One region of the Bradyrhizobium sp. UFLA06-06 genome, then DNA from elsewhere that is predicted to be linked to it. Evidence: riboswitches for the same ligand, from Rfam matches in the RefSeq annotation. Region 1 holds a riboswitch; the other holds the start of a gene.
The links. A riboswitch is a leader RNA that binds a small molecule or an ion and turns the genes downstream of it on or off. The one in region 1 is predicted to bind ZMP and ZTP.
Positions count from the first base shown of each region.

Region 1 (4,190 bases):
GAGCTCGCGCTCAGCCACCTTGCCGGCGAGAGGAAGGCTGCCGACCTCCTGACCGCGCGGGAATTCGAGGTGCTGCGGATGCTGCTCGCGGAGAACACCACCGAGGAGATCGCCGAGGCGCTGCACCTCAGCCCGAAGACGGTCGCGAACCTGCATTCCCTGATCAAGGACAAGCTCGGCGTCGGCACGGATATCGAGCTGGTCCGCCTCGCGTTGCGGCAGGGTATCCTGACGCAGACCGACCTCGGCGAACGCTGAGCCTCCGTGGCGGCGCCAGCGAGGCCGCGTACCGGTAAATCGAGCCGCATTTGCCTCCGGGCAAACCGAACATCGAGCCGCATCGTCGAATGGCCGAGTCCCGAGAAAGTCGCGTACCAGGCGTAACAGGAGAGCCTCGATACTGGCGCGCCTGGGACCATAGTCCAGAGACTGGACTACCTTGGTGGCCCTCGTGATGCTAAAGTTCTCGTCATGAAAGGCTATGGATCATTTTGCCCCGTAGCCAAAGCTGCGGAAATTCTCACGGAGCGGTGGACCCCGCTCTTGCTCCGCGAACTGCTGCTGGGGTCCCGCCACTTCAACCAGCTTCGCCGCGGCATTCCACAGATGTCGCCGACCCTCCTCTCCAAGCGCCTGCAAACTCTAGAAGAGGCCGGGCTAGTCTCACGCCAACCAGGCGACAACGGGCATTGGGAGTACCATCCAACCCAGGCGGCCAGGGAAGCCAGGCCAATTATCGATGCAATGGGCTATTGGGGCCACAAATGGGCTCGCAGCCAGCTCACACCGAACGAACTCCACGCGGGCCGGCTCATGTGGAATATGCGCCGTTCGTTCGATCTAAGGCACATTCCATGCGACTTCGTGCTGTACATTGAGATTGCGGACGCTCGGCCGAAGCGCTGGTGGTTTGTTGTGAAGAAGGAGGAAGCCGATCTCTGCTGGGATGACCCCGGCTTCAAGGTCGATATCAGCCTCTATGCGAGTCTGCTGACGCTTGTGCAGATTTTCGTAGACGAGATGCCGCTGCTACGGGCGCGTGAGCTCGGCAAAATCGAGATCGACGGTCCTAAGCATCTTGTGAACAGCATGCGGGCTTGGTTTCCACGTAGCAAATATGCCAGTGAGGCGTCTGCGGCCGCAGGGCAAGTCTTAGCTAGCTGAAAGACACCTCTCCCAGTCCACTTTTTGGACTAGTGACCCTGCTTCCCCCAGCTGTAGCGTTTGCGAATGCGCTCATGCGCTGAGCATCTCAGCTAAAGGAGGCAAGGATGAGCCGCCCTTCTCTTCTTTCATACGCCCTGCTTTTGATCTTCACTTGTGCTTGCGTTGGTCATGCAGCAGCAGACCCACTTGCCGACGAACTTTCCTCTGTGGCTGCCAAGTGGGATGCCGCCATCAACAACGCAGACTTCGATGCCCTGCTTCCATTGTATACCGCTGACGGCAGATTGATGCCGCCCGGTGCGCAGCCGCTCACCGGCCCTTTGGCAATCCGTAGTTTCTTTGCCGGGCGGGGAAGAAGCGTCAGAGAGCACAAGGTTGAGCTGGTCGATGTGTTGTCCATGGGAAACTACGCCTACACCACCTCGCATTTCACGGCCACGCTAGTGGTAAATGAGAAGGCGGCGCCAATTTCTGGCAGCACCGTGAGACTGCTTGAACGCCAACCCGACGGGCAGTGGAAGATAAAGTCCCACATTTTCGTCAAGGAATAGATTCGCGGGTGCTACTGCTACGCAGTCAGCCTCCCGGCGACGCCAGCTATGGAACCCTGCCTGCTATGGAACCCTTGCGGGACCGCCGAGGATTGAATAGCCTGCTGCTCGCGATGAGCTGCAGGCTCATTCGCCCCTCGCGCGACTGGCGAGCTTACGTGGAATTGACCACGGTGAAGCGCGAAGGGTTCTAACGCCGTTCGCCTGGGCAACCCGTTCAGCTGATGATCCAGCGTCTTAGGGAGCCCGGACCATGCCGTCATTCCGCAATGAACTCCACCTCAACGATTCGGAAGTTGCCCTTGCGCTCGAGGGCGAAGAGCGCCGCCAGCAAGACGGCGTCGAGCTGATTCCGTCGGAGAACTACACATATCCCGAGGTTCTTGAGCTGCTTGGATCGGTGTTCACCAACAAGTATTCCGAGGGCTATCCGGGACGCCGCTATTACGGCGGCCAGGAATTTACGGACCAGATAGAGAACCTTGCCCGACAGCGAGCGTGTGCGCTGTTCCGCGCCGAACATGCCAACGTTCAGCCTCTGTCCGGGTCGCCAATGAACCAGGCCGTGTATCTCGGCCTGCTGCAGCCCGGCGATACGATATTGGCGATGGACCTGTCACACGGCGGCCATCTCACCCACGGCGCGCCCGTGTCGCACATGGGGCGGCTCTTCAACTTCGCCCGTTACAAGACGCAGCCGTCAAACGGCGGCGCCATCGATTTCGATGAGCTCCGCGCCATGGCCCGGCACGTCCGTCCGAAGCTGGTGCTGTGCGGCTACAGCTCCTATCCGCGCGATCTGGATTATGCGTCCTTCAAGAGCATCGCCGATGAGGTGGGTGCACTGACCATGGCCGACGTCAGCCATTACGGCGGCCTGATCGCCGGCAACGCCTTGCGCAATCCGCTCGATGCGGGTTTCGACGTGATGACGACGACATCGCACAAAACGCTTCGCGGGCCGCGTGGCGGCATCGTTCTTTGTCGCCGGGAGTTCGCCGGCAAGATTGACGCGTCGGTGTTCCCGGGATTGCAGGGCGGTCCGCACATGAACGTTGTGGCCGGAACCGCGGTCACGCTGAAGAAGGCATCGACGTCCGATTTTCAGGCCTATGCAAGGCTGGTCATGCGCAACGCGAAGGTCCTGGCCGAAGCGTTGATGGAACGCGGCATGACGTTGATCACCGGCGGAACCGACAATCACATGATGGTCGTGGATACGGTGGCCAGCGTCGGCCTGGACGGCGGCGCGGCCGAGAACATCCTCGACGCCGTCGGGATCACCGCAAACAAGCAGATCATTCCCGACGATCCGCGTCCGCCGCTCAAGCCGAGCGGCATTCGCCTCGGGACGCCGGCGGCGACCACGCGCGGCATGGGCGAGCCCGAAATGCGCCTCATCGCCGAACTCATTGCGGAATCCCTCCGGTCGAAGGGAGATGCAGCGGTCGTCAAACGACTGAGGTCGAACAGCGTCGAGATGTGCCGCGCTTTCCCCGTTCCGGGGATCGCGCCGCCCTCATAGGCAGCCGACCTGCGTTCCTGTTCCGCGTTCGTCGCGTCGCTCGTCCGGGCGTGCGGCCTGCATGGGCACGTCGTGAAGGTTCCCCGGGAAAGACCGGAACGGAAATCGATGCTGTTCGTTGGACCGCATGATCTCGAAGACGGAGCGTCCAACGCCGTGACCCGGAAAACCTTGCAAGCACGCTCGGAGCAGGCGCTCGTCGTCATCATTCTCAGCACCGGTGCGCTGATCGGTTACCTCGGCCTGGCGCTGTCCAGGCTGTGAGCGCGACGCCCGGCGGGCACCAAGCCGCCGGCAGGCGTCGAGCCGCTTGCTGCCCTGAAAGCTCGCGCGCGCGTGCCACTGAGTTGCCCGACGTGGCTAGCCCCGCAGCAAAAATATAGAAAAATATAGGGTGAAACGAAGAGCAAAGCTCGGACAAATCATGTCGCGAGAATGCGGATGTTTGACGCACAAGCGACAACACATCCGGCGTCGTCCCGGCGAAGGCCGGGACCCATTACCACGAATGGGAATTGTTGCGCGACGCTGGGGCCACAGCCTCCTCTCAACAACCCAACCCTGTGGTTATGGGTCCCGGCCTTCGCCGGGACGACGGTGGTGTGCGCGGGAACAGTCTCGCGATGAATGCAACGCCACGTACACCCGTCACTGAAATCGAGGACATTGCCGCCTGCCCGCAATTCTCGTACACGGTTTCACGCAATGACCTCGCAATTCTCTCCCAACTCCGTCGACGTGCTGCTGTTCGATATCGGCCGCGTCGTGCTCGACATCAACTTTGACAAGGTGGTGGCGCACTGGGCGCAGCATGCCGGCTGCGCGCCCGCCGAGCTCGCCACGCGCTTTGTCGTCGACGACAGTTTCAAGCATCACGAGATCGGCCGGATCGACGACGCGGCGTTCTTCGAAAGCCTGCGCCGGACGCTCGGCATCGACATCACGGA
Region 1 covers NZ_JADFUD010000005.1:29,850-34,039, forward strand. Annotated here, with positions in the region: gene IF803_RS05705 (response regulator) at 1-258, shown strand, start outside; gene IF803_RS05710 (winged helix-turn-helix transcriptional regulator) at 472-1,164, shown strand; gene IF803_RS05715 (YybH family protein) at 1,272-1,718, shown strand; ZMP/ZTP riboswitch at 1,850-1,935, shown strand; gene IF803_RS05720 (serine hydroxymethyltransferase) at 1,972-3,243, shown strand; gene IF803_RS05725 (hypothetical protein) at 3,352-3,507, shown strand; gene IF803_RS05730 (HAD family hydrolase) at 3,949-4,190, shown strand, end outside.

Region 2 (4,190 bases), on a different contig from region 1:
CGTTGCGCCTGGATGCGGCGCCATTCCTCGGCCTTGCGCCGCCTGGCTTCGATCTCTCCGTGCGTCTGCTTGCTGCGTTTCACGGCGGCACATCCGTCTGGGTCGAATGCCTTCGGCGCATCGACGAAGTAAATACCGGGCAGCATGGCTCGTCGATGACGACGTCATTGATACGCTGCTGTTCTGCCGCCGGCCTGTCATATTTGCCGCAACATTGCGCGACGACAAGTCGCGTGCGGGAAACACCTAGCGGCGTTGGCCGCCGTCCGAGGCGGATGAGTTCGGCATGCCCGTCAGCCGAGCTACGCCCGCCCCTGCTCCGCCGGCCGCATGTGGATCAGCGCGTCGAGCACGAGGACAAGAACGGGGCGCTGCTCGTCGTTGACCAGCTCCGTCTTGAAGATCACGACGGCGTCGCGCCGCTCCGGCCTGATGGTGATCTTCTGGATCCGGGATTGGCCAGTGAGCGTGGCACCGGGCCGAACCGGGCTCGGCAGGCGAATCTCGAAGCTCCGCCCGACGATCCCCGCCACCTTGGTCCAGATCGCCTCCACGACGAGCCGCTGATAGATCGCAATGGTGTTGAAGCCGCTTGCGATCAGGCCGCCGAACGGGCCCACTGCCGCCGCGACGGGATCGGTATGGATCGGCACCGGATCATATTTCCCGGCGAACTCCAGGATCTCGGCCTCACCGATGGTGTAGCTGCCAAGCTTGAACGTCTGGCCCTCGGTAAGATCTTCCGCATACAGCATCGCCCGCCTCCATCTGTCGCGCGATGCTAGACCAATGGTGCGGGCTTTCCATTACCCCGGACGTCATGAACTTCGCGCGCGATACGCGAGCGACACCCGCCGCGCGCATATCGCCGCAGGCATCCCCCGCTATTGCAGCCGGGCCGCCCTCGCCTTTGCGGCCTTCACCGTGTTCTCCATCAGGCAGGCGATTGTCATCGGGCCGACGCCACGCGGCACCGGCGTGATCGCGCCGGCGACCTGCACCGCCTCCTCGAACGAGACGTCGCCGCACACCGTATAGCCGCCGTCCGGCTTCTCGACGCGCGTGGTGCCGACGTCGATGACGATGGCCTGCGGCTTGATCCAGTCGCCGCGCACGAGGCCGGCCTTGCCCACCGCGCTCACCAGGATGTCGGCCTCGCGGCAGATCCTGCTGATGCCGCGGGTGTGGATATGGGTCTGCGTCACGGTCGCGTGCTCCTGCAGCAGCAGCGCGGCCATCGGCTTGCCGACGATGTTGGAGCTGCCGATCACCACGGCATGGGCGCCGGTGAGGTCTGGCAGGGTCGATTTGATCAGCCGGAGACAGCCGAGCGGCGTGCACGGCACCAGCGCATCGTCGCCGTGAAACAGCCGGCCGGCGTTCAGGGCGTGCAGGCCGTCGACGTCCTTGGCGGGATCGACCGCCGCCATCACGCGCAAGGCGTCGATATGCGCCGGCAACGGCAGCTGCACGAGGATGCCGTCGATATCGTCGCGCGCATTGAGCGCCTCTACTCTGGCAAGCAGATCGGCATCGCTGGCATCATCCGGCAGGCGTGCGACCTCACCGCGCAGGCCGAGCCGTTCGGCCATCCTGACCTTGCTCTGCACATAGATCTGGCTCGCCGCGTCACAGCCGACCAGCACGACCGCAAGCCCCGGCGCGCGGGGCAGCCGATCGAGTTCGCCAGCAATCTTGTCGATGACAATTTGGGCATGTGCATGCCCATCGAGAATGTTCGCCGTCATGGCACCTCCGTTTCGAAGCGGTGCCCAGGCGCGCGGCGTTCAGTCTCTGCACTCCCCGATGGTGGTCCATCCAAGCGCCAGTCGCGCAGATGGCGTCGTCATAGCCGCCCCGCCAGGCAAAGGCAATTCACGCTCTCCCGCGGGTCGAACGGCGACGAATTGCCCTCACTTTTGCCGGTGGATCGGTGCCGGGCGGATCGCCTCTGGGGGTAGGATTCGGGCAAGACTTGCGTTAAGTCTCGGCGCTTGCCGGGCTTTTCCGATCCCCGGCGCCATCCTTCCGGTCATCACGCCATTTCGGACATTTTCGACATGAGACATATCATCCTCGCGCTGGCGCTCTTCTGCCCGGCTGCCGCGCTTGCCCAAGGAACCACGCCGGCCCCCGCCGACGCAGACAAGCCGGCGGCGGCGACCTCGCAGCCGATGGTCGGCGACAAGCCGCTGGTCCAGGTCGGCAAGAAGTCGGCCGCCAAGAAGGGCGAGAAGCCTGCCACGCCCGGCAAGCCGCAATCGGTCGCCCAGAAGCTTCAGGCCTGTCAGGACATCGACGACGCCACCAAGGAACGGCTGATCTGCTACGACGAGATCTTCAAGCCGCAGCCGAAGCCGAAGGCCACCCCGGCCAAGGGCGTCAACGATTGCCGCTTCGTGAAGGAAGAGGACGAGCGGCTGACCTGCTACAACGGCTTCGCGGACAAGATTCCGCGCCTGCCGCGCTAAAGGTAGCGAGCGGCGCTCGGACGCCGTCCCGGATCCGGCCACCCGCCTGATCGCGGACATGAAAAAGCCGCCGCAAGTGTTTGCGGCGGCGCATTGATTGCCGGCTGCGGGCGGCCTTTCTTACCAGGTGCCGAACCCGCCGAAGAAGCCCATGCGCTGCTGCTGCGCGACGCGGTAGGGCTGATACATGCCGGGCTGCGCCAGCCGCATCGGCTGCTGGGGATGGGCATGGTAGCGCGCGACCTTGCGCTTCTTCGGCACCTGAGGTTGGGCCTGCGCCGGCTGCTCGGCCGGCTTTGCCTCGGCCGCGACCTTCTGCGCGTCAGCCTTCTCCGGCGGAATGAACTGGGCGAACGTATTGCGGACACGGGCTTGCGCCGACGCGTCACCCGAAGCCGACGGGACGGCCGCGGCGACCGCGTTGACCTGCGCCGGAACAATGGTCGGCAAATTGGTGTCGTAGACCACCCGCTCGGGCAATTTCTGGGTCGACTTGATGCGCACCATGGTCTTGTCGACGCCCGGCGACGACAGGCCCTGGTTCTGACCGGCGACCACGGCCTCCTGCGGCACGATGGAATTGACGACGAAGAGCAGCGCGAGCAGCACTCCACCAACGAACAGGAAATAACGCGCCACAGGCATTTTGGTAGCTCCCCCCGCGCAGCGGGCGCGGTTCATCTCGGCGCGACGACATTAGTCATCGCGCGGGCGATCTCATCGTCTGCGCATGATCACCCGGACGCGGTCCGCGCTCCCGGGTCGTTCGCTAACGGCTGGTTTATTAGTTAGTTCCTGTCCGGCCGTTACGGTTCACCCGGCAAGTCAATTCGCGGTCACTTTTTCGGGATGCCGGGAATTAAAGGCGGCTCGCCGTCACGACCGAACATTTCGCCTTGTTTGCGTTAACATTGACGAACCCGACCAACATCCGCGAGTAGGTCTTGCGGCTTTTCATGGCGATGGTGTCGGAGATCAGCCGCTTGCGCTCGGTCAGCGGCCGACCGTCCCGGCGGATGAAGGCGCAGGCGATCTCGATATCCTTGACGGCGAAATCATTGGCATTGCGCAGCGTCAGGGTGACGAGCGCCTTCGAACCCAGCCCGCCGCGCCGCCACGATTGCGAGGCGATCCGCAGCTTGTCCAGCGGAGACCTTTCAGCGCCAGGCCCGGACGACCTGGCCTCCTCTGCGCCCTGTGGGGCGGTGGCCACGCCGACGGTGGTCGGCTCGTCCGCCGGTGCGGCCAGCGCGTCCCGCGCGGCCTGATTTGTGATTTGGGCGGGTTGCGCGCCGGTCGAGGCGTTCTGCGCGGTGCGGACGATGCTGGACGACACCGGCCAGACATCCCGGTCTCCGGCGTCGCTCGGCTCGGGGAGCATGAACCAGGCGGCGATCCCGGCGAGCGCAATCAGCGGCAGCAGCAGGCTGGCGTAGAAGCCGCCCTCACCGAGACGTCCGGCGGCCAACCTCCGAAACGACGCCAAGCCGATCCGCATCGTCGTGCCCTCACCCTGGCGGCCCGATCGGGCCGCCCCCACACAGAGAGGAAGCCGCACCGCGCGGCTTCCGGGGCGGCCGCAGGTCGAGCGGCCACGCGAAGACAATCGCTGACGGCCGCAATGGTTTCATTCCGGGACGACAATCTTGCGGCCGGCAGCACGGAGGGATGGCCTCATGGCCGGCCGCTCGCTAAGTTCGCGCCGCCCGAGAGCGAGTG
Region 2 covers NZ_JADFUD010000015.1:7,050-11,239, forward strand. Annotated here, with positions in the region: gene IF803_RS15175 (MaoC/PaaZ C-terminal domain-containing protein) at 303-755, opposite strand; gene IF803_RS15180 (bifunctional 5,10-methylenetetrahydrofolate dehydrogenase/5,10-methenyltetrahydrofolate cyclohydrolase) at 885-1,748, opposite strand; ZMP/ZTP riboswitch at 1,764-1,843, opposite strand; gene IF803_RS15185 (hypothetical protein) at 2,061-2,471, shown strand; gene IF803_RS15190 (hypothetical protein) at 2,592-3,116, opposite strand; gene IF803_RS15195 (hypothetical protein) at 3,331-3,969, opposite strand.
Region 2: another riboswitch for ZMP and ZTP. It lies ahead of IF803_RS15180 (bifunctional 5,10-methylenetetrahydrofolate dehydrogenase/5,10-methenyltetrahydrofolate cyclohydrolase); the one in region 1 lies ahead of IF803_RS05720 (serine hydroxymethyltransferase).